3 regions of the Oceanibaculum nanhaiense genome follow, and region 3 is predicted to be linked to each of the others. Evidence: predicted binding sites of a transcription regulator. Region 3 holds the regulator's gene; each other region holds the start of a gene.
What was found. Region 3 encodes LexA, which represses DNA repair genes until DNA is damaged. Its sites were predicted from a motif close to ATGTTCTANTTTGGTTC; they were not measured.

Region 1 (9,967 bases), on a different contig from region 3:
CGGGGTAGGTGCGCAGCACCTCGAAGGTCGGGATCTTGTCGGTGCCGCGCCGGCTGTTGTCCTTCCACACCCGCTCGTACGGGCAATTGTGGAAGTAGAAATATTCCATGTGTTTGAATTCGGCGCGCGCGGCGGAGAACAGCTCCTCGCAGACGCGGATATGGCCATCCATCGAGCCGCCGACATCGAAGAACAGCAGCAGCTTCACCGCATTGTGCCGTTCCGGGCGCATCTTCAGGTCGAGCAGCCCGGCATTGCGCGCGGTCGAGCGGATGGTGTCGTCGAGGTCCAGCTCGGTCGGCGCCCCTTGCCGGGCAAAGCGGCGCAGCCGGCGCAGCGCTACCTTGATGTTGCGGGTGCCGATCTCCACGCTGTCGTCGAGATTGCGGTAGGCGCGCTGGTCCCACACTTTCACCGCGCGGAAATTGCGGTTGCCTTCCTGGCCGACGCGCACGCCCTCGGGGTTATAGCCATAGGCGCCGAACGGCGAGGTACCGGCGGTGCCGATCCATTTATTGCCGCCCTGGTGACGCTTCTTCTGCTCCTCCAGCCGCTGGCGCAGCGTCTCCATCAGCTTGTCCCAGCCGCCCAGCGCCTCGATCTGGCGCTTTTCCTCCTCGGAGAGGTGCCGTTCGGCCAGCTTGCGCAGCCATTCCTCGGGAATTTCCGCGCCGAACACGCCGTCCAGCAGTTCCAGCCCTTTGAAGACATGGCCGAACACCTGGTCGAAGCGGTCGAGATGGCGTTCGTCCTTCACCATCGCGGCGCGGGAGAAATAATAGAAATTCTCGACCGAATAGCCGGGCACGCCGGCCTCGACGCCTTCCAGCAGGGTCAGATATTCGCGCAAAGACACCGGCACGCCGGCCTGGCGCAACTCAAGGAAGAAGCTGACGAACATCCGCCTCCTCCGATCCCGCGCCTAGCGGCCTTCGCGGCGGGCGAGGAAGGCCAGGCGCTCGAACAGCTGCACGTCCTGCTCGTTCTTCAGCAGCGCGCCATAGAGCGGCGGAATGGCGCTTTTCGCATCCTTGGCGCGCAGTGCCTCCGGCGGGATATCCTCGACCAGCAGCAGCTTCAGCCAGTCCAGCAGTTCCGAGGTGCCGGGCTTCTTCTTCAGGCCGGGCGCGTCGCGCAGCTCGTAGAAGCTGGCCAGCGCCTCGCGCAGCAGCGCCTGCTTGATGCCGGGAAAATGCATCTCGACGATGTCGGTCATCGTCTCCGCATCGGGGAAGCGGATGTAATGGAAGAAGCAGCGGCGCAGGAAGGCGTCCGGCAGTTCCTTCTCATTGTTCGAGGTGATGATGACGATGGGCCGGCGCGCCGCCTTCACCACTTCGCCGGTCTCATAGACGAAGAATTCCATGCGGTCGAGTTCCAGCAGCAGATCGTTCGGGAACTCGATATCCGCCTTGTCGATCTCGTCGATCAGCAGCACGGTGGGGCGCTCGGCGACAAAGGCCTCCCACAGCTTGCCGCGGCGGATGTAGTTGGCGATGTCCTTCACCTTCGCGTCGCCAAGCTGGCTGTCGCGCAGCCGGCTGACCGCGTCATATTCGTACAGCCCCTGCTGCGCCTTGGTGGTCGATTTCACATGCCATTCGATGAGATCGAGGCCAAGCGAGCGCGCCACCTCATGCGCCAGTACGGTCTTGCCGGTGCCGGGCTCGCCCTTCACCAGCAGCGGCCGCTGCAGCGTAATGGCGGCATTCACCGCCAGCGTCAGATCGGCGGTCGCGACGTAGGAATCGGTGCCGCCGAAGCGCAGAGTGCCGCCATCCATGATCAGGCCGCCGCCTTCGCCGCCAGTGCCTGTTCGATGGCCGCCAGTGCGCTGTCCGCCTTGTCGCCGTCCGGGCCGCCGGCCTGCGCCATATCGGGACGGCCGCCGCCGCCCTTGCCGCCCAGCGCCTCGGAGCCGACGCGCACGAAATCCACCGCGCTGAACCGGCCGATGAGGTCATCCGTCACCGCGACCACCAGCGACGCCTTGCCGTCCTGCACCGCGACCAGCGCCACGACGCCGGAGCCGATCTGCTGCTTCACCGCGTCGGCCATGCCCTTCAGCTCCTTGGCCGGCACGTCATCCAGCCGGCGCGCGGCATATTTCACCCCGCCGACATCGCGGGCACCGCCGGAATCGTCACCGCCACCACCGCCGCTGGCCATCTTCTTGCGCAGATCGACCAGCTCGCGTTCCAGCCGCCGGCGCTCCTCAACCAGCGCCGCAACGCGGGCCGGCAGTTCGGAGGGCGATGCCTTCAGCACGCCGGCAGTCTCCGCCAGCAGCGCTTCCTGCTGATCGATATGGGCCAGCGCGCCAATGCCGGTCACCGCCTCGATGCGGCGCACGCCGGCCGAGACGGCGCTTTCGCCGACGATCTTCAGGAAGCCGATATCGCCGGTGCGGCGCACATGGGTACCGCCGCACAGCTCGGTCGAGAAGCTGCCGAACTTGCCCTTTTCCGGTTCCGCACCGCCCATAGAGACGACGCGCACCTCCTCGCCATACTTCTCGCCGAACAGTGCCAGCGCCCCGGCCTCGACCGCCTCCTCCGGGGTCATCAGCGAGGTGTTCACCTCGGCATTCACCCGGATGCGGTTGTTCACCTCCGCCTCGACATCGCGGATTTCCTCGGGCGACAGTGCCTTCGGGTGGCTGATGTCGAAGCGCAGCCGGTCCGGCGCCACCAGCGAGCCCTTCTGCGTGACGTGGTCGCCCAGCCGGCGGCGCAGCGCCTCATGCAGCAGATGGGTCGCGGAATGGTTGGCGCGCAGCGCGTCGCGGCGCGTGGTGTCGATGCGGAACTCCGCCGTGTCGCCGGTCGTGACCTCGCCCTTCACCACCTCGCCGAGATGGACATGCAGCGCGCCCAACTTCTTCTGCGTGTCGGAGATGCGAATTTCAGCGCCATTGGCCGTGACGATGCTGCCGGCATCGCCCATCTGGCCGCCGGATTCGGCATAGAACGGCGTCTGGTTGGCGACCAGCGCCACCTTGTCGCCCGCCTTCGCGCTGTGTACCGGCTGGCCGTCCACCACCAGCGCCATGATCTGGCCCTCGGCGGCATCCTCGGCATAGCCCAGAAACTCGGTGGCGCCCGCCTTCTCGCGAATGTCGAACCATACCGTCTCGGTCGCCGCGTCACCGGACCCGGCCCAGGCGGCGCGGGCGGCGGCCTTCTGGCGCGCCATCGCGGTATCGAAGGCGGCGGTATCGACGCTGCCGCCCTGGCCGCGCAGGATGTCCTGCGTCAGGTCCAGCGGGAAGCCGAAAGTGTCGTACAGCTTGAAGGCGACATCGCCGGACAGCGTGCCGCCGGCGCCCAGACGGCCGGTTTCCTCCTCCAGCAGCTTCAGCCCGCGATCCAGCATCTGCTTGAAGCGGTTTTCCTCCAGCTTCAGCGTCTCGACGATCAGCGCCTGGGCGCGCAGCAGCTCCGGATAGGCCTCGCCCATCTGGCGCACCAGTGCGGGCACCAGACGCCACAGCAGCGGGTCGCGGCAGCCCAGCATGTGGGCGTGGCGCATGGCGCGGCGCATAATCCGGCGCAGCACATAGCCGCGACCCTCATTTGCCGGCAGCACACCGTCGGCAATCAGGAAGGAACTGGCGCGCAGATGGTCGGCGATCACCCGGTGCGAGGTCTTGAACGGCCCGTCGGCATCGACGCCGGACGCCTCGGCCGAGGCCTCGATCAGGGCGCGCATCAGGTCGATGTCGTAATTGTCGTGCTTGCCCTGCAGCACGGCGGTGATGCGCTCCAGCCCCATGCCGGTATCGATCGACGGGCGCGGCAGCGACACCCGGTCGCCCGGTGCGCGCTGGTCGAACTGCATGAACACCAGGTTCCAGATTTCGATGAAGCGGTCGCCATCCTCGTCCGGGCTACCCGGAGGCCCGCCGGGAATCTTGTCGCCATGGTCGTAGAAGATTTCCGAGCACGGGCCGCACGGGCCAGTATCGCCCATCTGCCAGAAATTGTCGGAGGTGCCGATGCGGATGATCCTGTCGTCGGTCAGGCCGGCGATCTTCTTCCACAGCCCGTGCGCCTGCTCGTCCTCGGCATAGACGGTGACCAGCAGCTTTTCCTTGGGCAGGCCGTATTCCCTGGTGATCAGGTTCCAGGCCAGCTCGATCGCCTGTTCCTTGAAATAATCGCCGAAGGAGAAATTGCCCAGCATCTCGAAGAAAGTATGGTGGCGCGCGGTATAGCCGACATTTTCCAGGTCATTATGCTTGCCGCCGGCGCGCACGCATTTCTGCGAGGTCGCGGCCCTGTCATAAGGCCGGGTCTCGGCGCCGGTGAAGACGTTCTTGAACTGCACCATGCCGGCATTGGTGAACAGCAAGGTGGGATCATTGCGCGGCACCAGCGGGCTGGAGGCAACGACCTCGTGCCCGTTGCGCGCAAAATACTCCAGGAAGGTCTTGCGGATATCGTTCGCCGTGTTCATGCGTGCAATCTTCTAGGTTCATTCAGGTTTCGCGTCGGTTACGGCCCGTCCGAGCCGGCCTGCCGTTTCTCGTGCCGTATTCCCCTATATCGTGCCATCCGGCGCCGTCGTGAAGCCCTGTCGATGCAGGCCTCCTCTACGACGCACACAGACGGCGCACATGGCAAGGCGGCGCGAACGGCCCGAGCCTGCCACGAGAGGCAGGCCAAGGCATCCACGCCGCCGATCACCAGCGGGTCTTCGCTTATACGGGCCGCCGGGAACACTGTCCAGCGGCGGAAGGCCGATCTTACTCCTCGGGCGTGTCGCCGTTATCCTCTTCCGGTGCGCCCATCAGCGCCTCGGAGACGATGCCGGCATTGGCCCGGATCTTCTGCTCGATCTCCTGCGCCATGGCGGTGTTCTCACGCAGGAAATTCTTGGCGTTCTCGCGGCCCTGGCCGATGCGCTGGCCATTGTAGGAGAACCAGGCGCCGGACTTCTCGACGATGTTGGCCTTCACGCCGAGATCGATCAGCTCGCCCATCTTCGACACACCCTCGCCATACATGATGTCGAACTCGACGACGCGGAACGGCGGCGCCACCTTGTTCTTCACCACCTTCACGCGGGTCTGGTTGCCCACCACCTCGTCCTTGTCCTTGATCGCGCCGATGCGGCGGATGTCGAGACGCACCGAGGCGTAGAATTTCAGCGCATGGCCGCCGGTCGTGGTCTCCGGATTGCCGAACATGACGCCGATCTTCATGCGGATCTGGTTGATGAAGATGACCATGCAGCGGGATTTCGAGATCGAGGCGGTCAGCTTGCGCAGCGCCTGGCTCATCAGCCGCGCCTGCAACCCGACATGGCTGTCGCCCATCTCGCCTTCCAGCTCGGCGCGCGGCACCAGGGCCGCCACGCTGTCCACCACCAGCACATCGATGGCGCCCGAGCGCACCAGCGTGTCGGCGATCTCCAGCGCCTGTTCGCCGGCATCGGGCTGGGAGATCAGCAATTCATCGATATTCACGCCCAGCTTGCGGGCATAGGACGGGTCCAGCGCATGTTCGGCATCGATGAAGGCGCAAGTGCCGCCGACCTTCTGCGCCTCGGCCACCGTATGCAGCGCCAGCGTCGTCTTGCCGGAGCTTTCCGGCCCGTAAATCTCGATCACGCGGCCGCGCGGCAGCCCGCCTATGCCCAGCGCGATATCAAGGCCGAGCGACCCGGTGGAAACCGAATCGATCTCCACCGCCGAATCGCGCTGACCCAGCTTCATGATCGAGCCCTTTCCGAATGCGCGCTCAATCTGGCCCAGCGCCGCATCCAGAGCCTTCTGCTTATCCATATTGTCCCCTTCGACGAGGCGGAGAAGTTGTGCCGACATGGCAATGCTCCCTGTTATTTCACAGCGCGGCGCCGACTGGCAACGCAGGGATCAATGTACATGATTTGTTCCCATTCGCAACAGGTTTTCCTGATTTGTTCTCAAAGCAACGGCTCGATAACCCCACTGGCGCGGATTGCCGCTACCCCTCCAGCAGCTCCTTCACGCGGCCGGCCAGCTGCTTCAGGCTGAACGGCTTGGACAGGAAGGCGATGTCGGCCTGCTCCGCGATGCGCTGGCGCAGCGCATCCTCGGAATAGCCGGAAATGCACAGTACCTTGATGTGAGGCCGGTGTTCGCGCACGAGGCGGATCAGCGTCGGCCCGTCGATCCCTGGCATGACCACATCGGTGATCAGCAGGTCGATCTGCTCATCCTCGGCGGCCAGGATTTCCATCGCCGCCTCGCCGGAACGCGCCTCGATCACCTTGTAGCCCTTGTTACGCAGGGCCCGGGCGCTGAACAGCCGGACCGGATCCTCATCCTCGACCAGCATGATCGTGCCGGCCCCGGTCAGGTCGCGGTGGCGGGTCTCGGCATCCTCCCCCGGCTCCGCGCTCTGCGCCCCGTCCGCGGCATAGGCCGGCAGCAGGATCGAGAAGCAAGTGCCGTGGCCAAGCTCGCTGCTGACCAGCACATGGCCGCCGGTCTGCTTCACGATGCCATAGACGGTGGACAGGCCAAGGCCGGTGCCCGAGCCGACCGCCTTAGTGGTGAAGAAAGGTTCGAAAATGCGCGGCACCACCTCGGGCGGGATGCCGGTGCCGGTATCGGACACCTCGATCTTCACATATCGGCCGGGCAGGATCTCCTCCGTGCCGATCTGCTGCATGTGGGTGATTTCGGTATTCTCCGTGGCAATGGTGAGCGCCCCGCCCTCCGGCATGGCGTCGCGCGCATTCACGGCGAGGTTCAGGATCACCTGCTCAATCTGCCCCTGATCGACCTTCACGAGATCGAGATTGCGGCCATGGCGCATGTCGAGCCGGATATTCTCGCCCATCAGCCGGCGCAGCAGGTGCGACAGTTCCGACACCACCTCCGAGACGTCCAGCACCCGCGGCCTGAGCGTCTGCTGGCGCGAGAAGGCCAGCAGCTGGCGCACCAGATTGGCCGCCCGGTTGGCGTTCTGCTTGATCTGCATGATGTCGGCGAAGGACTGGTCGCCGGGCGAATGGCGCAGCAGCAGCAGGTCGCAGAAGCCGATCATCGCGGTCAGCAGATTGTTGAAATCATGCGCCACGCCGCCGGCAAGCTGGCCCACCGCCTGCATCTTCTGCGACTGCACGAACTGCACTTCCAGCTTCTTGCGCTGGCTGACATCGATCAGATGCAGCATCAGGCGGGGCTCTTTTCCTTCGGACCCATTCGCCAAATCCGCGCCCTGCAGAACACGCACGAAACCGGCGGCCACCAGATCGGCGTCCCGCGCCATGCGGATTTCCACCGGAAGTCCGGGCGGCGATCCGGCCAGCGCCAGTTCGACGGCCTCGGCGAGCTGGCCGGCATCCTCGGCCTGCACCAGCGCCGACAGCGCCAGACTTCCCTCGGGCGGCACGCTGTCCAGACCGGCCAGGTCGCAGAACATGCGGTTACCGGCCAGCACCCGCCCCGCGCGGTCGGCGAAGACGATGGCCAGCGGCGCATTCTCGAAGGCCTGGGCAAGCTGGTCATTGCCGATACCGCTACCAGCCCCTCCCGAACCGATAGCCGAACCGATACCGGATTCGCCGCCGGAATCGGCGCCACGGCCAAACAGCCGGGCGATATCGCCAAACAATCCGCCGGAGGCGGTGTTATTGCCGGGTTGTTCCGCCATTTCGTCCCTGGTTCTGGTTCTGATTCTGGTTACGGCCCTGGTTCAGGCGGAAGACGTAGGAGATGATCTCGGCAATGGCCTGATACTGCTCCGGCTTGATTTCCTGATCGACCTCGACCGAGGCGTACAGCATGCGGGCAATCGGCGGATTCTCGACCACCGGCACCTTGTGCTCCTCCGCCATCTCGCGAATGCGCAGCGCCACCGCGTCAATGCCCTTGGCCACCACCATCGGCGCCTGCATGCTGTCGCGCTCATACTTGATGGCAACCGCATAATGGGTCGGGTTGGTGACCACCACGGTGGCCTGCGGCACGGCGGACATCATGCGCTGGCGCGCGCGCTGCATGCGCAGATTGCGCAGGCGGCCCTTGATCATCGGGTCGCCTTCGGTCTGCTTGTATTCGTCGCGCACTTCCTGCTTGGTCATGCGCATCTGCTTGTTGAAGGCATAGCGCTGATAGACCAGATCGGCAAAGGCGATGACCGCCATCACACAGACCGCCCCGCCCAGCAGCAGGATCAGCATCCAGCGGATTTCCTCCAGCATTTCCACCGGATCCAGCTGCATGATCTCTTCCAGCCGGGCCAGTTCCGGATACATGATCAGGCCCAGCAGCGCGCCCACCAGGACAATCTTGAAGATGCCCTTCAGGAACTCGACCAGCCCCTTGGAGGAGAACATCTTCTGCAGCCCTTTTATGGGCGAGATGTTCTGCAGCTTCGGCGCAATCGCCTCGGGGGCGAACAGCACGCCATTCTGCATAAGGTTCGCGCTCACCCCCAGGAACAGGAACAGCAGCACCGGGATGCTGAGTGCGATGGCCGTGCCGGCGACCACATAGGCGAAGACGCTGCCGACATTGGCCGCATCCAGGATCAGCTCATGCGGCTTTTCGATGAAAGGGCGGATGGAGGTGTAAATCTGCTTCGATACGAAGCCGGCGAACAGGCTGACGATCAGCAGCCCGCCAACCAGCGAGAACCAGCTCGCCACCTCCTGCGAGACGGCAACCTGGCCCTTCTCCCGGGCGTCCGACAGTTTCTTGTCTGTCGGGTCTTCTGTTTTGGACGCTTCGTCCTGATCGTCGGACATGGCCTCCGCCGTCTGGATCCGGCCCCGCGCGGGGTTGATCCGTCTCCGATTCGCAAATATTGGGGCACCTGACGTGGCAAGCGCCCCCCGGACTTATCACATCGATCGCGGCTGCACTCTAAATCAAAGCGCCAGCATGCGCATCACCACGCTTTCATAATAGCGCAGGAACCACATCATCGAGGCCGACAATATCAGCGAGAACAGGAAAACACCGAGCAGCAGCTGGAACGGCAGCACGATGAAGAAGATCTGCAGCTGCGGCATCAGCCGCGACAGCACGCCGACGCTGACCTGGAACAGCACGCCGATGACCAGCAGCGGCGCGCCGATCTGCAGCGCGATGCGGAAACCGTCGGCGACCGCCCGCGTGACCGCCATGGAGAAATCCTGCACCGGCAGCGGCGCGCCAGGCGTGAACACCGTATAGCTGTCCACCACCCCCAGCATGAAGATGTGATGCAGGTTGGTCGCCAGGATCAGCAGCACGCCGATCGTGCTCAGCAGCGCGCCGGGCAGCGAGCCCTGCGCGCCCAGGCTGGGGTTGAAGGCCTGCGCCGAGGCGAGGCCGATCTGCATCGAGATGATGAAGCCAGCCATTTCCAGAATCGTCAGCGCGATGCGCGACAGGGTGCCGATGAACAGGCCGATCACCACCTCGCCGGCCACCAGCAGGGCCAGTTGCGGCGCAGTCGGCGGCATTGCCGGCAGCGTATCCTGTACCAGCGGCACTGTCAGGAAACTGACCAGCATGGCGAAGGCCAGCCGGACCCGCATGGAGACCAGCCCCTCACCAAGTCCCGGCATCATCGAGAGCGCCGCACCGACGCGCGAAAACACCAGGAAGAAGGCGAAAAACTGGGCGGGTAGGAACAGCTCGAAAGGCATCGGCCAGCCGTGCCTCCGTTAATTCAGCGCGATAATGCGGTCCACCAGCGTCGCCGAGAAATCCAGGAGCGTGCTGAGCATGAAGGGCATGAAAACAAACAGGCTGGCAAACACCACAATAATCTTCGGCACGAAGACCAGCGTCATTTCCTGGATATGCGTCAGCGCCTGAAACAGCGCGATGACAAGACCGATGGCGAGGCCGATGAGCATGGCCGGCCCGCAGATAACGAGCGTGGCCACCAGCGCCTCACGGGAAACGTCGATTACGTCGCTCGGATTCATGACTCGGCCCCTCGCCCCCCGGCCTTTACCAACGCAGAACCGGGCCGTCAGA
Region 2 (9,967 bases), on a different contig from region 3:
CGGCCGGAGAGGAAGACAGGAACTAGGCGCCGTCAGGTGTCTTGGAGAGTGGTTTGCCGCAGGGCCCTGTTAGACAGGGATTACGGTCAGGCAGGGATTACGGTTAGCTAGGGATTAGGACAATGAACATCATCGAACAGCTCGAGCAGGAGCAGATCGCCAAGGTTACGGCCGATCACCAGGTACCGGAATTCGTGCCGGGCGACACGCTGCGCGTGAATGTGAAGGTCGTCGAGGGCACGCGCGAGCGTATCCAGGCCTTCGAAGGCGTCTGCATCGCCCGCAGCAATGCCGGCCTGAACTCCTCCTTCACCGTGCGGAAGATTTCCTACGGCGAGGGTGTGGAGCGCGTATTCCCGCTGTATTCGCCGCGCCTGGCCTCGATCGAGGTGGTGCGCCGTGGCGACGTCCGCCGGGCCAAGCTGTACTATCTGCGCGGCCTGACCGGTAAGGCAGCCCGCATCCGCGAGAAGCAGACCGTTCGTACGCCCAAGGCCGTGGCCGTGGAAGCAGCGGCGGCCCCTGCCGGCGAGTAAGACTTACAGCCAGTAAAAAAACGGGCCCATGCGGGCCCGTTTTGCGCCCCGCACCCACTCCTCGGCGGCGCATGGCTGACAAGAATGCATGCTGCTTGGTGCGCCCGCACCGGCGGGTCTAAGCTGAGCGGCCAATAGCCGGGGTCCTGATCGTCAGGATACCCGGCGACAATATTGACGACCGCCAGGAATGAGGACCGCCTTCGTGACTGCAGCCACTTCCAAGCCCCGTACCCTTTTCGACAAGATCTGGCAAAACCACCTGGTGGACGTCCAGGAGGACGGTACCTGCCTGATCTATATCGACCGCCACCTCGTCCATGAGGTGACCAGCCCGCAGGCCTTCGAGGGGCTGCGCACGACCGGGCGCACGGTGCGCCGGCCGAACCAGACCCTCGCCGTCGCCGACCATAACGTGCCGACCTCGGACCGTTCCAAGGGCATAGCCGACGCGGAAAGCCGCATCCAGGTCGAAACGCTGGAATCCAATGTGAAGGAATTCGGCGTTCCCTATTACGCGATGGATGATCTGCGACAGGGCATCGTGCACATCATCGGCCCGGAACAGGGCTTCACCCTGCCGGGCACGACCATCGTGTGCGGCGACAGCCACACCGCGACGCACGGCGCCTTCGGCGCGCTGGCCTTCGGCATCGGCACCTCCGAGGTCGAGCATGTGCTGGCGACCCAGACACTGGTGCAGGCGCCGGCCAAGAACATGCTGGTCCGGGTCGAGGGCGACCTGCCGTTCGGCGTCACTTCCAAGGATCTGGTCCTGGCGATCATCGGCCGCATCGGCACCGCCGGCGGTACCGGCCATGTGATCGAATATGCGGGCGAGGCGATCCGCAACCTGTCCATGGAAGCGCGCATGACGATCTGCAACATGTCGATCGAAGGCGGCGCGCGCGCCGGCCTGATCGCGCCGGACGAGATTACTTTCGACTACCTCAAGGGCCGTCCGCTGGCGCCCAAGGGTGCTGCCTGGGAACAGGCCGTCGCCTACTGGAAGACGCTGCCGTCCGATGAGGGTGCTGTCTACGACAAGGAAATCGTCATCAACGCCGGCGATCTGGTGCCGACGATCACCTGGGGCACCAGCCCTGAGGATATCGCCCCGGTGACCGGCGTCGTGCCCGATCCGGACAAGGCGCCGAATCCCGGCAAGCGCGAGGCGATGCTGCGCTCGCTGTCCTACATGGACCTGAAGCCGGGCATGCGGCTGACCGACGTGAAGATCGACACGGTCTTCATCGGCTCCTGCACCAATGGCCGCATTGAGGACATCCGGGCCGCCGCCGAGGTCGCCAAGGGCCGCAAGGTCGCCGCCAATGTGCGCGCCATGGTGGTCCCCGGCTCCGGTCTGGTGAAGGAGCAGGCCGAGGCCGAAGGGCTGGACGTCGTGCTGCGCGAGGCAGGCTTCGACTGGCGCGAGCCGGGCTGCTCCATGTGCCTTGCCATGAACGCCGACAAGCTGGCCCCGGGCGAGCGTTGCGCCTCCACCTCGAACCGTAATTTCGAGGGCCGCCAGGGCCGCGGCGGGCGCACGCATCTGATGAGCCCGGCGATGGCGGCAGCGGCAGCGATTGCCGGCCATATCGCCGATGTGCGCGAGCTGATGGGCTGACCGGACCAGCGGGAGGAAAAGAGATGGATAAATTCACCACCCTGACCGGGATCGCAGCACCGTTGCCGATGGTCAATATCGACACCGACATGATCATCCCGAAGCAGTTTCTGAAGACGATCAAGCGCACCGGCCTCGGCCAGTTTCTCTTCGACGAGATGCGGCGCGACAGCAACGGCAAGGAGAACCCGGATTTCGTGCTGAACCGGGAGCCCTACACCAAGGCCGAGATCCTGGTGGCGGGCGACAATTTCGGCTGCGGCTCAAGCCGCGAGCACGCCCCCTGGGCGCTGCTGGATTTCGGCATCCGCGCCGTCATCGCCCCCAGCTTCGCCGACATCTTCTTCAATAACTGCTTCAAGAACGGCATCCTGCCGATCCGGCTTCCGCAGGAGATCGTCGACCAGCTGACCGAGGACGCGAAGCTGGGCGGCAATGCCCGCATCACCGTCGATCTGGAAAAGCAGGAGATCACCCGCCCGAACGGCGAGAAGATCGCCTTCGAGGTGGATGCCTTCCGCAAGCACTGCCTGCTGAACGGGCTCGACGATATCGGCCTGACCCTGCAGAAGGACCAGAAGATCGCCGGCTATGAGGAGAAGCTCGCCCTCTCCCAGCCCTGGATCGCCGCCTGATCGCTCCCAAAGAACGGAAAAATAGAATGGCATCGAACAAGAAACTGCTGGTCCTGCCGGGTGACGGTATCGGGCCGGAGGTGATGCGCCAGGTCCGCCGCGTGGTGGACTGGATGGACAAGCGCCGTCACGTCTCCTTCGACATTCAGGAAGGCTTGGTGGGCGGTGCGGCGCTGGACGCGCACGGCACCCCGCTGACCGACGAGACCATGACCGACGCGTTGGCGGTTGACGCCGTGCTGTTCGGCTCCGTCGGCGGCCCGAAATGGGACGATCTGCCGTTCGAGAAGAAGCCGGAGCGCGGCCTGCTGCGCCTGCGCAAGGAAATGGACCTGTTCGCCAATCTGCGCCCGGCCATCGTGTTCCCGGCGCTGGCCGACGCCTCGTCGCTGAAGCGTGAACTGGTCGAGGGGCTGGACATCCTGATCCTGCGCGAGCTGACCGGCGGTGTGTATTTCGGCGAGCCGCGCGGCATCGAGACCCTGCCGGACGGCACCAAGAAGGCGGTCGATACCCAGGTCTATACGACGCCGGAGATCGAGCGCGTGGCCCGCGTCGGCTTCGACCTCGCGCGCAAGCGCGGCGGCAAGGTGCATTCGGTCGAAAAGGCCAATGTCATGCATACCGGCGTGCTGTGGCGCGAGACGGTGACCAAGCTGCATGAGACCGAAGGCAAGGGCATCGAGCTGCACCACATGTACGCCGATAATTGCGCGATGCAGCTGGTGCGCAACCCGAAGCAGTTCGACGTGATCGTCACCGACAATCTGTTCGGCGACATCCTGTCCGACTGCGCGGCGATGCTGACCGGCTCGCTCGGCATGCTGCCCTCGGCCTCGCTCGGCCTTGAGGACCCGACCACCGGCCGCCGCATGGCGCTGTATGAGCCGGTGCACGGTTCCGCCCCGGACATCGCCGGGCAGGACATGGCGAACCCGCTGGCCGAGCTGCTGAGCTTCGCCATGCTGCTGCGCTATTCCTTCGACATGGGCGAGGATGCCGACATGATCGAGAAGGCCATCAACAACGTGCTCGACGCCGGCTTCCGTACCGCCGACATCTATGTGCCGGGCACCGCCAAGGTCTCGACCACGGTGATGGGCGATACGCTGCTGCGCGAGCTGGACAAGCTGTCGGCCTGATCTTCAGAGCATATGTTAAAAAAGGGCGGCCCGCAGGCCGCCCTTTTTGCGTGCCTACTATTTCACCCGCACTTTGAATAGCCGCAGGAGGTGCAGGTATCGCAGCCCTCCTGCCGGATTAGGCTGGGCTGGGCGCATTTCGGGCATTGCCGCAGGCGCTGGTCGGCGATGCCCACCACCTTGCGTTCGGCGAGGTGGCCCTGGCGCTTCTCCTCCGGCTGCGGGATGAAGCCGATATCGATCAGGTGGCGCTCGATCACATCGCCGATGGCGGCCAGCAGCGAGGGCACGTAGCGCCCGCCCATCCACTGCCCGCCGCGCGGGTCGAATACGGCCTTCAGCTCCTCGACCAGGAAGGACACGTCGCCGCCGCGCCGGAACACCGCGCTGATCATCCGGGTCAGCGCCACGGTCCAGGCGAAATGCTCCATGTTCTTGGAGTTGATGAATATCTCGAAGGGCCGGCGGCGGCCATCCTGGATCACATCATTCACGGTGATGTAGAGCGCGTGCTCGCTTTCCGGCCAGTTGATCTTGTAGGTCTTGCCCGGCAATTCCTCCGGCCGGTTCAGCGGCTGCGTCATATAGATGACGGCGCCGGCCTCGAACTGGTCGGCCGGCCTTGCCTCCGGCTTGTCCAGCGCCAGCTCCGGCTGCTGCGTGCCCTCCACATTGTCCGGCTTCACCTGCAGCACCGCCCCGGTGATCTCGTTCGGCCGGTAGGTGGTGCAGCCCTTGCAGCCCATGTCATAGGCCATCTGGTAGACATTCTTGAACTGCTCGAACGGCAGATCGACCGGGATGTTGATGGTCTTGGAGATCGAACTGTCGATGTATTTCTGCACCGCCGCCTGCATCACCACATGGTCGCTGGGCGACAGCCGCTGGGCATCGACAAAGGCGTCGGGCAACCGCGCATTCTCCCCCTTCAGCCGGCGGTAGAGGCGCAGCGCGTAATCGGTCACCGCCTCTTCCTTGCGGCTGCCATCGGGCATCAGCACGGTGCGGGTATATTCGAAGCTGAACACCGGCTCCAGCCCGGACGACACATTATCGGCCAGGATGGAAATCGTGCCGGTCGGCGCGATCGAGGTCAGCAGGGAATTGCGGATGCCATGCGCGGCAATCGCTTCCTGCACATCCGCATCCAGTTCGCCGATGGTCTCTCCGGCCAGGTATTTCTCGCGATCGAACAGCGGGAAGGCGCCCTTCTCCTTCGCCAGCTCGACCGAGGCGAGATAGGCCGCGCGGCGGATCGCCGCCATCCATTTATCGGTCAGCGCCACCGCATCGGCGCTGCCATAGCGCGCGCCGCAGAAGATCAGCGCGTCGGCAAGGCCGGTGACGCCGAGGCCGATGCGCCGCTTCGCCAGCGCCTCCTGCTGCTGCTGCGGCAGCGGGAAGCGCGACACGTCGGTCACATTGTCCATCATGCGCACGGATGTCGCGACCAGCGCTTCCAGCCGGCCCATATCGATGGCGGCATCGGATTCGAATGGCCGGTCCACCAGCTTCGCTAGATTGATCGAGCCCAGCAGGCAGGCGCCATAGGGCGGCAGCGGCTGCTCGCCGCACGGGTTGGTGGCGGCGATGGTCTCGCAATAGTGCAGATTGTTGCGGTTGTTCACGCGGTCGATGAAGATCACGCCCGGCTCGGCATAGGCATAGGTCGCGCGCATGATGCTGTCCCACAGCGCGCGCGCCTCAACGGTGCGATAGACCGTGCCACCGAACACCAGATCCCAGGAGGAATCCTCCTTTACGGCCTGCATGAACGCATCGGTGACCAGCACCGACAGGTTGAACATGCGCAGGCGTCCCGCCTCCTGCTTGGCGGCGATAAAATTCTCGATGTCGGGATGGTCGCAGCGCATGGTCGCCATCATCGCGCCGCGCCGGTGGCCGGCACTCATGATGGTGCGGCACATCGCGTCCCACACATCCATGAAGGGCAGCGGGCCCGACGCATCCGCGCCGACGCCCTTCACCGCAGCACCCTTGGGCCGCAGCGTCGAGAAATCATAGCCGATGCCGCCGCCCTGCTGCATGGTCAGCGCGGCTTCCTTCAGATGCTCGAAGATGCCCGCCATATCGTCCGGGACCGTGCCCATGACGAAACAGTTGAACAGTGTGACGCTGCGCTCGGTACCGGCGCCGGCCAGGATGCGCCCGGCGGGCAGGAATTTGAAATCCTCCAGCGCCTCGTAGAAGCGGCCCTCCCACAGCGCCTGGTCACGCTCGGGCGCGGCCAGCGCGCTGGCGACACGCCGCCAGCTATCCTCCAATGTGCGGTCGAGCGGCGCGCCATCGGCCCGCTTCAACCGGTATTTCATGTCCCAGATCTGCTGCGAGATCGCCGCGATGCCCGCCATGAAACGCTCCAACGCCATCGAGAAGCCTGACAGTTTACCAGTCTGGCAGCGGCGGACAACAAATATGTTCCCGTTATGTTTCCACCGGACCGGGCCTGCCAAGCACCTTGTATCGCTTGCAGATCGGCCTTATCCCCGAAATTCACAAGGATAATTCTCAAGCTTCCGGGGATAAGCCTTCCGCCACCAGCCGGTCGGTCGCCTGTTCGATGGCGGTCTCGAGACCGGCCATGAAGCCGGCCCTGTCCATCCCCGGCGGGATCGCCGGCAGGAATTCCAGCTTGATGGTGCCGGGCCGCTTGCGAAAGGCGCGACGCCCCCAGAACAGGCCGGAATTCAACGCCACCGGCACCACCGGCAGGTCCAGCCCCCGGTACAGCGCCGCGATGCCCGGCTGATAGGGCAGGTGCGTGCCGGGCGCGGTGCGTGTGCCCTGCGGGAAGATCACCGGCACCATGCCGTCCGCGATGGCGCGCCGGGAATCCTCCAGCAGCAACCGCAGCGCCTTGGCGCCGGCCTTGCGATCGACCGCGATATGGCCGCCGCGGCGCGCATACCAGCCATAGAGCGGGATCGCCAGCAATTCCTTCTTCAGCACATAGGCGGGACGGTCAATCAGCAGGAAGAAGATGATGGTTTCCCAGGCCGACTGGTGCTTGGCGGCGATAACAAATGGCCCTTCCGGCAGGTTCTCCCGCCCGCTGACCTGGTAATCCGTGCCGATCAGCAGCCGCAGCAGCCCGATCACGCCCCAGGCCCAGAGCCGCTGCCCGGCGACGATCCAGCCCGCGGACGCGGCCAGCAGCGGAATACCGCCGATGCACAGCAGTGCGGTCCAGCCGAAGAACGCGATGTTGAACAGCAGCGAACGCAGCGCACTCATTGCCAACGCCTACCCTTTGATGAGAGCGGCCAGGGACAGGCGCAGATGCGCCATCAGGAACTTGTTGTATTCCGAGAAGATGAGCATGGCACTGCCCGGCCAGCGCCACCAATCCTCGCGATGGAAATCTTCCGGAAACACCGGATGCGGCACGATGTCGATATCCGGCATGGCGTCGCGGAACTCCAGCAGGCTGCGGCGCTGATGATAGTTCGCCGTCACCAGCCGCAGCGAGCGATACCCGCGCCCCTGCAGCCACACCGCCGTTTCCGCCGCGTTCCCCACCGTATTGTTAGCCGCATAGTCGATATCGATATGGGCATTCAGCGCTTCGGTCCATTCCGGCATCAGGCGCAGCAGCGCCTCGCGCGTCACCCCCGGATTGACGCCGGACACCAGCAGCCGGTCCGCCAGCCCGGCCTGCAGCAGGCGCAGGCCGACCTCCAGCCGCAGGCTGCCGCCGGTCAGCACGACGATGGCGTCGGTCCGCTGCTCGCCATCCTCGACGCTGCGCGGGATGCTGGCGGCGTAGTTGAAGAACCCGCCAACCCAGACGGCAAGAAACAGCGCCAGCGCCGGCAGCACCAGCCGCCAGCGCCGCGGCGGCGGCCCGGGTCGATGGAAGATACGGCGGCGCGCGGACATGGAAAGCGCCCCTTATACCAGCCGGGAGAGGGCGCGCATCACGGCCAGCCGCGTCGCCAGCACCGCCAGCACGATCGCCCCGACCGGCACGGCGGCCAGCGCCGCCCAGTCCAGCGGCTGCAGAATCTGCCAGATATCGGCCGGCAGGAACCCTTCGGCTGCCAGCCCCTCGGCGCCGCCGGTCGCCAGCACGGCGATGCCCAGCAGCAGGGCAAGCGCGAACAGCGCCCCCGGGATGCTGCCGCGCAGGCTGAGAGTCAGCGCATGGCGGGCGAATTGCTGCGCGATATAGCTGTCGCGCGCGCCGACCAGATGCAGCACGTCGATCACCTCGCGGTGGATGGCAAGGCCGGTGCGCACCGCGAACACCACGGCCAGCACCGCCGTCAGCGCGACCAGCAGCACCGCCGTCGCCGCCACCAGCTCCACCGACCGCGCCACCCGCACCAGATCGCCCAGCCAGCGGCCATGATCGTCCAGCACGATGCCGGGCGCGATCCCGGCCAGCCTTGTTTCCAGCGCCGCGAAATCCAGCCGCGCGCCGGGCCGCAGCGCCACATCGATCAGGCGCGGCAAGGGCAGTTCGTCGATGATCTGGCCGCTGCCGAGCCAGGGCTCCAGCAGGGCGCGGCTCTGGTCGATGGACAACGGTTCGGCACGCGCGATGCCGGGCGTGCCGCGCAGGATCTGCAACACCTCGGCCAGCTGGGCCTGCGGGTCCGTCTCGCCGAAGGGCGGCGGCACCTGCACGGTCAGCGTACCGGCCAACGCAGAGCGCCAGCGCTGCGTCACATCCTGCGCCAGCAGCAGGCCGGCGACCGACAGCGTGGCCAGGAACACCATCACGCCGATGATCCAGGGCAGGAAGCGGCTGGTCGCGTCGCCCTTGAGCGGCAGGTCGGAATGGCGCCGGAAGATCATCCGAACCTCAGGCGACAGCGCTGTCGATGCCCGGCCGGGACAACCGCCCGTCGCGCAGATCGAGCCGGGGATAGCTGAACCGGTCCACCAGCATGTTGTTGTGGGTGGCAATCAGCACGGTGGTGCCCATGCGGTTCAACTCCTCGAACAGGAACAGCAGGCGCATGGCGATCTGGTCGTCGACATTGCCGGTGGGCTCGTCGGCCAGCAGCAGTTTCGGCCGGCCGATCACCGCGCGGGCGATGGCGACACGCTGCTGCTGCCCGCCCGACAAGGTGGCCGGCAACGCGTTCATATGATCGCCGAGACCGACCCAATCCAGCAATTCCGGCACATGGCGGCGGATCAGGCTCTGCTTTGCCCCGGCGATACGCAAGGGCAGCGCCACATTGTCCAGCGCCGTCAGATGGCCCAGCAGCCGGAAATCCTGGAACACCACGCCGATCCGCCGGCGCAGATCAGGCTGTTCCCGGCGTGGAATGCCGGCGACATCGCGGTCGAACAGGCGGATGCGCCCGGAGGAAGGCTTCAGCGCCAGATAGATCAGCTTCAGCAAGGTCGATTTGCCGGCACCGCTCGGCCCGGTGAGAAAATGGAAGGATCCAGGCGGCAGCGTAAAGCCGATATTCTCCAGTACGGCTGGCCCGTCGCGAAACCGCATCCCGACATTTTCGAACCGAACCACGGAACCGATAACCTTTCCTGATGCCGCTGGCCTGGCGGACGAAATCGCCCGCTCCGGTGCCAGTCAATGACCGCGGGCAAGATGGCACAGCCGGCGGCCCAGCGTCCAGCCGCGCGCCGCGTTCCCGCCGCGCTCTGATGGACAGGCGACTCCGGTCATGAGAGCCTCGCTTGCCACCGATGCGACGGGCAGGCTAAAAGCTAGACCATGATACGGTGGTCCACACAATGATCCTGTCCTGTCCAGAATGTTCCGCGCGCTACGCGATCAGCGATGCGCAGCTGGGGCCGGCTGGCCGCAAGGTCCGCTGCAATGAGTGCGGCCATGTCTGGTTTCAGGAACCGGTTGCGGAAACCAGCCGCCCGTCGGCCATCAAGGAGTCGGCCGCCAAACGGAAGGCCGCCCAGGAGAAGCCTGCCCAGCGGGAGGCCTCCGACATGCCGGAGGTCGAGGCGCCGCCGCATCCGTTCGATCAGTATCAGGACGATAACGCCGAAGAAGCGGCCGCGCCCGATGAGGAT
Region 3 (9,967 bases):
CGCGATCACGGCAGGTCGAGGCAGGCGTGCATCTGAAGGAGCTGCTGGGCGGCAATGGCCCCGCGCCCAGCCGGCGGATTGCCGAGAAGCTGCTCGCAATCGCCGGCGAATACGCTAAATCTAGAAACTGAACCCCAACCCGAAGATCAGAAAGGGAGTCTCATGTCCGCGACGACAATGGAAGACCGTCCGGCGGTGGATACCAGCGGTTTTCGCATGCTGCACACAATGATCCGCGTGCTCGACCTGGATAAGTCCATCGATTTCTACACCCGGCTGCTCGGCATGAATCTGATGCGGCGCACGGATTACGAGAGTGGCCGTTTCACCCTGGCCTTCGTCGGCTATGGCGAGGAAAAGGCCAATACGGTGATCGAACTGACCCATAACTGGGACCAGGCGGAACCCTATACGATCGGTTCCGGCTTCGGCCATCTGGCAATCGGCGTGCCCGATATCTATGGCACCTGCGAGAAGCTGGCGGCGGAAGGGGTAAAAATCCCGCGCCCGCCGGGGCCGATGAAGCATGGCGGCAGCGTGATCGCCTTCATCGAGGATCCCGACGGTTACAAGATCGAGCTGATCGAGAAGAAGTAGGCGTCAGAAATCAGAAAATGTAGAAAACGGCGGCCATAATCAGGGCCGCCGTTCCTATAACAGCAATACGCGGCCACATGCCTTTACGGGCGGGCCGCGCATTGTCGTTAGCGGGCAGGCGCAGGCGGATGGCGAAGGTGCGGGAGAACGGCGAATCGCCGTTTCCCCTACCCAGTTCTGCGGCCTTGTCGAGCCACCTTTTCCGCCTTTGCAGAAGCAAGCCCGAATGCCTCCATACTACCTTGCTATATAAGCCCTAGCTTGCGTATAAGCCGCCTTAGCGCTTCGAGAGCGCCACATAGGGACGGTGATCATGGCCGGTATAGAGCTGGCGCGGACGCCCGATCTTCTGCCCCGGATCCTCGATCATCTCCTTCCACTGTGCCACCCAGCCAGTGGTGCGCGCAACGGCAAACAGCACGGTGAACATGCTGGTCGGGAAGCCCATCGCCTTCAGGATGATGCCCGAGTAGAAATCGACGTTCGGATACAGCTTCTTCTCGACGAAATAATCATCCTCAAGCGCGATCTTTTCCAGCTCCATCGCGATGTCGAGCAGCGGCTCGTTCTTGATGCCCAGCTCGCCCAGCACCTGGTGGCAGGTCTGCTGCATCACCTTGGCGCGCGGATCGTAGTTCTTATAGACCCGGTGGCCGAAGCCCATCAGGCGGAACGGATCGTTCTTGTCCTTCGCCTTTTTCACGAATTCCGGAATGTTCTTGGCATCGCCGATCTCACCCAGCATGTTCAGCACGGCTTCGTTGGCGCCGCCATGCGAGGGGCCCCACAGCGAGGCGATGCCCGCCGCGATGCAGGCGAACGGGTTAGCGCCCGAGGAGCCGGCGAGCCGGACCGTCGAGGTCGAGGCGTTCTGCTCGTGATCGGCATGCAGGATGAAGATCTTGTCCATCGCCTCGGACAGGATCGGATTATCGACATAATCCTCAGCCGGCACGCCGAACGTCATCTGCATGAAGTTCTGCGCGTAGGTCAGCTTGTTCTTCGGATACATGAAGGGCTGGCCGACAGAATATTTGTACGCCATCGCGGCGATCGTCGGCATCTTGGCGATCAGCCGGTAGGAGGCGATCATCCGCTGGCGCGGATCCTCGATGTCGGTCGAATCATGATAGAAGGCGGACATCGCGCCGACCACACCGCACATGATGGCCATCGGGTGCGCGTCGCGGCGGAAGCCGCGGAAGAAGTTGGCCATCTGTTCGTGCACCATCGTGTGATAGGTGATGTCGTGCTCGAACTTGGCTTTTTCGGTGGGGTTTGGCAGTTCGCCATTCATCAGCAGATAGGCGACTTCCAGGAAGTCGCAATGCTCGGCCAGATCCTCGATGGCGTAGCCGCGGTGCAGCAGCACGCCCTTGTCACCGTCGATATAGGTGATCTTGGATTCGCAGGAACCGGTCGAGGTGAAGCCCGGATCGTAGGTGAAATAGCCGGTCTCGGCGTACAGCTTGCGGATATCCATCACCTCCGGGCCAACGGACCCGGCGATCATCGGCAGCTCGACCGTCTTGTCCTTGTTCGGATCGACAAGCTTGATCGGCTTCAGATTATTGGCGGTCATTCTTGAGAACTCCCCTTTCTTCGGTCCCTCATGCGAGGGTTCAGACGGCCACTGGCCTTGTATTGCGTTGCAATATATTGCCCCGTAAACGGTTTGGCGAGGGCTTAGCGCAGGTTGCGTCAATTCCCCCCGGCAACCGCGCGGATACGCGCTATCGACGCGTCGCGTCCGAGCACGGCCAGGACATCGAAAATGCCAGGAGACGTGGTCGAGCCGGTCAGGGCGGCGCGCAGCGGTTGCGCGACGGCGCCCAGCTTCAGCGCTTCCGCCTCGGCAAAGCTCCGCACACGCTCCTCGAGCGCGGCTTCGCTCCAGTCGGCCTGCGCCTCCAGTGCGGCGGCCAGCTTGTCCAGTGTCTGCCGGGCTTCCGGCGTCAGCAGGGCGGCTGCCTTGTCGGTGAAGGGCAGGGGCAGGGGGTGCACGTAGAACAGCGCGCTGTCGGCCAGCTCGACCAGCGTCTTGGCACGGAGCTTCAGCCCGGCCATGCCTGCGCGCAACAGGGCCTTGCCTGAATCATCGACCGGACGGCCCAGCTTTTCCTCCAGCATTGGCAGGATCAGGGTGGCCAGCCGTTTGTCGTCGGCCTCGCGCAGGTAATGCGCGTTCAGATTCTCCAGCTTCGCCATATCGAAGCGCGAGGCCGAGCGGCCAACCGCGTCGAGATCGAACCATTCGATGGCCTTGTCGGTCGGGATGATCTCCTCGTCGCCATGCCCCCAGCCCAGGCGCAGCAAATAGTTGCGCATCGCCTCCGGTAGGAAGCCCATGTCGCGATAGGCCTCCACGCCCAGCGCGCCGTGGCGCTTCGACAGCTTTGCCCCGTCCGGCCCGTGGATCAGCGGGATATGCGCGAAATGCGGCACGTCCCAGCCCATCGCCTGATAGAGCTGGGTCTGCCGGAAGGCGTTGTTCAGATGGTCGTCGCCCCGGATCACATGGGTGATGCCCATATCGTGATCGTCCACCACCACTGACAGCATGTAGGTTGGGGTGCCGTCGCCGCGCAGCAGCACGAAATCATCCAGCTGTTCATTGGCGACCGTCACCTCGCCCTGCACCATGTCCTGAATGATCGTCTGGCCGGTCTGCGGCGCCTTCAGCCGGATCACCGGCGCCACGCCCGCCGGCGCATCGGAGTCCGGCCGGTCGCGCCAGCGCCCGTCATAGCGCACCGGACGCCCCTCCGCCTTGGCCTGCTCGCGCATCGCCGTCAACTCCTCCGGCGAGGCATAGCAGCGATAGGCCTTGCCCTGCGCCAGCAGCTCGTGCGCCACCTCGGCATGGCGGCCGGCACGGGCGAACTGCATGACGGCTTCGTCGTCCCAGTCAAGGCCCAGCCATTTCAGCCCGTCGAAGATCGCCTGCACCGCGTCCTCGGTGGAGCGCGCGCGGTCGGTATCCTCGATGCGCAGCAGGAATTTGCCGCCGGTGTGCCGCGCATAAAGCCAGTTGAACAGCGCCGTGCGGCCGCCGCCAATATGCAGGAAGCCGGTGGGCGAGGGAGCAAAACGGGTGACGACGGTCATGGGGGATCGGTTCCGATGCCGGATGGAGGAGCCCGGACCTAAAGCCAGGCCGGTGAATTGGTGGCCGCTATGTAGCACAAACCGCGCGAATCTGCACAGTGCGGGTGAAAGAATCTAGCCGGTGAATGATTCGGGATCGGTCTCCCGCAGGCTTTGCCGGCCGCGCATAGCCTCCCACCAGGCGGAGAGCTGTGGATAGGCTGCCAGCGCGGCCTGACCTTCCGCCGCCGCGGTGAAATAGGCCATCATCGGGGCCACATGCAGGTCGGCCAGCGACAAGGCGCTGCCGGCAAGATAGCCATCCGGTCCTGTCAGTCTTTCCAGCGCATCCAGCACCTTGTGCGATGCCTGCAGGCCGGTGCGAATCTACGCCTCCTCCACGGGTTCGCCAAGCCGGCTGCGGAATACCCGATGCGAAAAGACCTGCCGCACCATGGGCCAGTATCCATAGGAATCGATGATCGCGATGATCTGCGTCATCCGCGCCCGGTCGCGCGGATCGGCCGGTTGCAGGGCGGCCCCCGGAAAGGCGTCGTCGAGATAGCGGGTAATCGCAACGGTTTCGTAAAGCACGAACCCGTCATGCTCCAGCACCGGCACGCGCCGGAAAGGATGCAGCGCCAGAAACCCATCCGGCAGAGGCTCGGCGAACGGGTTTACCTCCACCCAGCCATAGGCGATGGGTTTTTCGGCGCAGACCATGCGCGCGATCCTGGCATAGACGCTGTGGCGATAGCCATGGAGTGTCACACCCAAAATCAGTCTCCTCATGCGCGGTGCAGTGGTGCCTGCGGCAGCCATACTACGGGATGCCTCCCGGTGAAAGCTGCATTAGTCTATGCTGCATAACAGGGAGGGGCGATGCTGCAGGAAACGGCCATAGAGCGCGCGGAAAGCGGCATTTTCGGCACCGGATTCGGCTGGCTTGTGTCCCCTTTCCTGGCAGAGCGGGAACGCTGGATGCTCTGGCTGCCGGTGGTGCTGGGCGGCGGCATCGGCTGCTACTTCCTGCTGAAGGCCGAGCCGCCCTTATGGATCGGCTGGGCGGGGCTGTGTGGCGCTTTCCTGCTTGGCCTTCTTCTGTACCGGTCGCTGAATGGGCGGCTGCTGGCCCTGCTGCTGTGCGCCTTCGCGCTGGGTTTCGCGGCGGCGCAATATCGCAGCCAGACCGTCGGTACACTCTTTCTGGAACGGCAGATCGGCCCGGTGAGCGTCGAGGGACAGCTGGTCCGCATCGAACAGCGGCCCGGCGATGTCCGGCTGACGCTGGAACATCCCCGCATCGGTCGGCTACCGGATGAGCATACGCCGCGCCGGGTGCGGGCGGTGGTGCGCGGCGATATGCCCGATGTCAGCCATGGCGATCTTGTGCGGCTGCGCGCCGTGCTGCGCCCGCCACCCGGGCCATCGGCGCCCGGCGGTTTCGACTTTCAGCGCCATGCCTATTTCGAGGGGATTGGCGGCGTCGGTTACGCGGTGGGCGATGTCACCCGCCTGGCCGAAGGCGCACCCTCCGGGTTCTGGGTGGGTATCGACCGGCTGCGCCGCACGGTCACCGCCCGGATTCGTACGGCCCTGCCGGGCGAGACCGGGGCCATGGCAGCGGCGCTGCTGACCGGAGACCGTTCCGGCCTGCCGGAGCGGGCGCTGGACACCATGCGGGATTCCGGCCTCGCGCATCTGCTGGCGATTTCCGGCCTGCATATGGGGCTGGTGGCAGGCACCGTATTCTTTGTGCTGCGATTGCTGCTCGCCTGCCATTCCGGCCTGGCGTTGAACCAGCCGATCAAGAAATGGGCGGCGCTGGCCGCCCTTGCGGCCTCCTTTGTCTATCTGCTGCTGGCCGGCGCCACCGTGCCGACGCAACGCGCCTTCCTGATGACCGGGCTGGTGCTGGTGGCGGTGCTGATTGACCGGGTGGCGATCTCGCTGCGGCTGGTTGCCTGGGCGGCCGCCGCGATCCTGCTGCTGGCGCCCGAGGTGATGCTGGGGCCGAGCTTCCAGATGTCCTTCGCCGCCGTGCTGATGCTGGTGGCGTTCTATGAGGCCAACAGGGAGCGCTTCGCCGCCCTGCGCGCCGGGGCGGGACCGCTGCGGCTGGGGCTGCTCTATCTGGTCGGCCTCTGTGCCACTTCAGTGCTGGCAACAGCCGGGACGCTGCCCTTTGCCGCCTATCATTTCAACCAGGTGGCGCTCTATGGCGTGCTGGCCAATATGGCGGCGGTGCCGCTGACCGCCTTCTGGATCATGCCATGGGGCGTGCTGGCCCTGCTATTGATGCCGCTGGGCCTGGAAGGGCTGGCGCTGGTGCCGATGGGGCTGGGAATCGAGGGTGTGCTGGCCGTCGGCGCCTGGATCTCAACCTTGCCAGGGGCCGTGCTGGCGGTCCCTGCCATGCCGGCGGCCGGTCTGCTGGCGATCTCGCTGGGCGGGCTGTGGCTGGCGCTCTGGCGGCGGTCCTGGCGGTTCGCCGGGCTGGCGCCGGTCGCCCTGGGGCTTGCCCTGCCGTGGTTTACCACCCAGCCGGTCCTGCTGGTCGATGGCGAGGCCAAGCTGGTGGCGTTGCGCACGGTGCAGGGGCTGGCGTTTTCCTCCGCCCGGGCGGCCTCCTTCACGGCGGATGCCTGGCTGCAGCGCACCGCCCAGCCGCGCCGCATCGCCATGCCGCGTGCCGGCAGCGGCGGGCGGGACGGCATTGCCTGCGATGCCCTGGGCTGTATCGGCGGCGTGGGGGCATTCAAGATCGCCATCATCCGCGATGCGCAAGCCCTGCCCGAGGATTGCACCAGTGCCGATATCGTCGTGGCGCTGGTGCCGGTCCGCCGCCGCTGCCCTTCGGCCCGGCTGGTGGTGGACCGTTTCGATCTGTGGCGGAACGGGGCGCATGCGCTCTATCTGGAGGCCGGCACCATCCGCCTGGACTCGGTTGGCCGGGATCGCGGCATCCGGCCCTGGGCGCCCGATCCGGCGGCCCGGCGCAACCGGGAGGCTCAGTAGCGGCCCTCAGTAGCGACGCAGCAGCCCGACGAGGCGGCCCTGAACCTTCACCCGCTCCGGTCCGAAGATACGGGTCTCGTAGGCGGCGTTCGCCGGTTCCAGCGCAATCGAGCCACCCTTACGGCGCAGCCGCTTCAGGGTCGCTTCCTGCTCATCTACCAGGGCCACCACGATGGTGCCGTTCTCCGCCGTATCACAGCGCTGGATGATGACGGTATCGCCATCCTGAATGCCGGCATCGATCATTGAATCGCCTTCGATTTCAAGGGCGTAATGCTCGCCTGTGCCGAGCAGGCTGAGCGGCACGTCGATCGCGGCGGTTTCATCGTGCAGCGCCTCGATGGGGGTGCCGGCGGCGATCTTGCCGTAGAGCGGCAAGGGGACCGCCCTTAAATCCTGGCCCGTGGCGGCGCCGGCCAGCGGCCCGGCGAAATGCCCCTCGATGACATTTGGCGTGAAGCGCCGGCCGGTGGTCTCCCCGGTCTGCTTGTCGCCCTGCTTGCTGGTGTCCTTCGCCGATACCTGGTCGGGCAGCCGCAGCACTTCGAGCGCGCGGGCGCGATGCGGCAAGCGGCGGATGAAGCCGCGCTCCTCAAGCCCGGTGATGAGGCGGTGAATGCCCGACTTGGAGCGCAGGCCCAGCGCTTCCTTCATCTCGTCGAAGGAGGGCGATACGCCGCTCTCGGTCAGCCGTCGGTTGATGAAGGTCAGCAGCTCGAATTGTTTGCGAGTCAGCATCGGCGCCTCCTGTCCATCACGCCCTCTTGCCGGATCGCCGCAAGGGCTGGCGGCTGACTGCATGAGCGCAACTAAATATGGAACAAAACAAAAACCTGAGTAAGTGTTTTAGTTTTGTTCTCGTTTCCGGTCAAGCCCGAACACTAGGCCGAACACCAGGCGGATAAAAAATCTCAGAAATAGCTGTCGCGGAAGGGAATGACCTGAACCGTCTCGCCGGCGCTGCGCGCCGGATCGTGCGGCGGCCGGACGAGCAGGCAGTCGGCCTTGGTCAGCAGCGAGAATTGCGAGCTGTCCTGCTTCGCGAAGGGCGTGGCCAGCATCGTCCCGTCAGCATCGACCGACAGCGTGGCGCGCAGATAATCCTGCCGGCGGTCGTTCGGCTTCAGGCCGGCGGTCAAGCGGGCCGGCTGTGTCTCCGGTCCCCTGGCGGAACGCCCCAGCAGCCGCTCGATGGCCGGCCCGAGGAAGAGCAGGGCGCAAACCATGGACGAGACCGGATTGCCGGGCAGGCCGAGCACCGGCGTATCGTGGATCTTGCCGAACATCAGCGGCTTGCCGGGCCGCATGGCGATCTTCCAGAAATCCAGGCTGCCGGTCTCGCCCAGCACGGTCTGAATCAGATCGTGATCGCCGACCGAGGCGCCGCCGGTGGTGACCAGCAAATCGGCGCCGCGTGCGCCGGCGATCATCCGGGTCAGCCCGTCCATCTCGTCCGGCGCGATGCCCAGCACCAGCGGCTCGCCGCCGGCGCCGCGCACGAAGGCGGAGAGCGCCAGCGCGTTGGAGCTGACGATCTGGTCGCGGCCGATGGGATCGCCCGGCCGGACGATCTCGTCGCCGGTCGCCAGAATGGCGATGCGCGGCCGGCGCACCACGCGCAGCCAGGGATGGTTCATGCCGGCGGCAAGGCCGATATCGCGCGCGGTCAGCAGCTTGCCGGCCGGAATGCCGATATCGCCGACGCGGAAGTCGAGGCCGGCAGGGCGCACGAAATTGCCGGGGGCGGGGGCTTCCTTCACGGTGACCTGGTTGCCGCTGGCCTCGGTATCCTCCTGGATGACGATGCTGTCGGCCCCGTCCGGCAGTGGCGCGCCGGTGAAGATGCGCACCGCCTGACCGCTTTCTACCATGCCCTGATAGCCGCGCCCGGCCGGCGCCTCGCCGATTACCGCCAGAGTGGCCGGCACGCTGGCGACATCCACCGCCTTCACGGCATAGCCATCCATGGCGGAGACCGGCTTGGGCGGCTGCGTCACGCGGGCGGCGACATCCTCGGCCAGCACCCGGCCCAGCCCCGCCTCGACCGAAATTTCCTCGGCGCCCAGCGGTGTCAGGGCGGCGAGAATCTTCGCCAGCGCCTCCTCGACAGGGATCACCGTTCTGCCTCGTAAGTACCGGATTTACCGCCCGATTTATGGACAAGCCGGATATCGCCGATGCGCATGCCGCGATCCACCGCCTTGCACATGTCATAGACGGTCAGTGCCGCGATGCTGACCGCCGTCAGCGCCTCCATCTCGACGCCAGTACGGCCGTTCAGCTTGCAGGTCGCCTCGATATCGACGGCGTTGCGGGACGGATCGGCCTTCAGCTCCACCTTCACCGAGGACAATGCCAGCGGATGGCACAGCGGGATCAGATCCGGCGTGCGCTTGGCGCCCATGATGCCGGCGAGGCGCGCGACCGACAGCACGTCACCCTTCTTCACGCCGCCTTCGAGGATCAGCGCCAGGGTTTCCGGCTGCATCGTGATGCTGCCGACGGCGGTCGCCACACGTTCCGTCTCGTCCTTGGCCGAGACATCGACCATGACCGCCTTGCCCTCGGCGTCGAAATGGGTGAAGCCGCTCATGATATCAGGCCGCCGCCTCGTTGCGGGCGAGCAGGGCGCGCGTCGCCGCCGCAACATCCGGCTGGCGCATCAGCGATTCGCCGATCAGGAAGCAGCGCGCGCCGGCGCGTTCCATGCGGGCGAGATCGTCTGGCGTGTAGAGGCCGCTCTCCGCGACCAGCATCTTGCTCGCCGGCACCCGCGCTGCCAGCTGTTCCGTCGTCGCGATATCGACCGCCAGGGTCTTGAGATTGCGGTTGTTCACGCCGAGCAGCGGCGATTGCAGTTTCAGCGCCCGGTCGAGTTCCGCGCCGTCATGCACCTCGACCAGAACATCCATGTCGAGATCGAAAGCGGCCTGTTCCAGCTCCGCCGCCTGCGCGTCTGACAGCGCCGCCATGATGAGCAGGATGCAATCCGCCCCCAGCGCGCGGGATTCCACGATCTGATAGGGATCGAGCATGAAGTCCTTGCGCAGGCAGGGCAGGTTCACCGCCGCGCGGGCGGCGACGAGATAATCGTCCTTGCCCTGGAAATAAGGCTCGTCGGTCAGCACCGACAGGCAGGAGGCACCACCCTCGCGGTAGGCGCGGGCGAGAGAGGGCGGATCGAAATCGGCGCGGATCAGCCCCTTGCTGGGCGAGGCCTTCTTGATCTCCGCGATCAGACCATAGCGACCCTCAGCATTGGCCT

Region 1: the regulator LexA is predicted to act here: its motif matches at 5,882-5,898, upstream of recA (recombinase RecA).
Region 2: the regulator LexA is predicted to act here: its motif matches at 6,377-6,393, upstream of BKM74_RS02150 (adenosylcobalamin-dependent ribonucleoside-diphosphate reductase).

What each region holds. Positions count from the first base shown of each region.
Region 1 is NZ_MPOB01000003.1:127,059-137,025, forward strand. Features, by position in the region: gene BKM74_RS05895 (vWA domain-containing protein) at 1-901, opposite strand, end outside; gene BKM74_RS05900 (AAA family ATPase) at 923-1,768, opposite strand; gene alaS (alanine--tRNA ligase) at 1,786-4,458, opposite strand; gene recA (recombinase RecA) at 4,748-5,827, opposite strand; gene BKM74_RS05915 (ATP-binding protein) at 5,970-7,646, opposite strand; gene flhB (flagellar biosynthesis protein FlhB) at 7,624-8,742, opposite strand; gene fliR (flagellar biosynthetic protein FliR) at 8,866-9,630, opposite strand; gene fliQ (flagellar biosynthesis protein FliQ) at 9,649-9,915, opposite strand; gene fliE (flagellar hook-basal body complex protein FliE) at 9,963-9,967, opposite strand, start outside.
Region 2 is NZ_MPOB01000001.1:439,726-449,692, reverse strand. Features, by position in the region: gene trmD (tRNA (guanosine(37)-N1)-methyltransferase TrmD) at 1-26, shown strand, start outside; gene rplS (50S ribosomal protein L19) at 123-536, shown strand; gene leuC (3-isopropylmalate dehydratase large subunit) at 742-2,163, shown strand; gene leuD (3-isopropylmalate dehydratase small subunit) at 2,187-2,798, shown strand; gene leuB (3-isopropylmalate dehydrogenase) at 2,825-3,940, shown strand; gene BKM74_RS02150 (adenosylcobalamin-dependent ribonucleoside-diphosphate reductase) at 4,003-6,312, opposite strand; gene BKM74_RS02145 (lysophospholipid acyltransferase family protein) at 6,470-7,195, opposite strand; gene BKM74_RS02140 (YdcF family protein) at 7,205-7,840, opposite strand; gene BKM74_RS02135 (cell division protein FtsX) at 7,853-8,761, opposite strand; gene ftsE (cell division ATP-binding protein FtsE) at 8,769-9,446, opposite strand; gene BKM74_RS18910 (DUF3426 domain-containing protein) at 9,674-9,967, shown strand, end outside.
Region 3 is NZ_MPOB01000011.1:60,843-70,809, reverse strand. Features, by position in the region: gene lpxB (lipid-A-disaccharide synthase) at 1-131, shown strand, start outside; gene gloA (lactoylglutathione lyase) at 163-597, shown strand; gene BKM74_RS16195 (hypothetical protein) at 608-817, opposite strand; gene gltA (citrate synthase) at 875-2,110, opposite strand; gene gltX (glutamate--tRNA ligase) at 2,299-3,705, opposite strand; gene BKM74_RS19030 (glutathione S-transferase family protein) at 3,820-4,059, opposite strand; gene BKM74_RS19025 (glutathione S-transferase family protein) at 4,072-4,455, opposite strand; gene BKM74_RS16175 (ComEC/Rec2 family competence protein) at 4,567-6,702, shown strand; gene lexA (transcriptional repressor LexA) at 6,709-7,440, opposite strand; gene BKM74_RS16165 (molybdopterin molybdotransferase MoeA) at 7,614-8,819, opposite strand; gene moaC (cyclic pyranopterin monophosphate synthase MoaC) at 8,816-9,295, opposite strand; gene trpC (indole-3-glycerol phosphate synthase TrpC) at 9,300-9,967, opposite strand, start outside.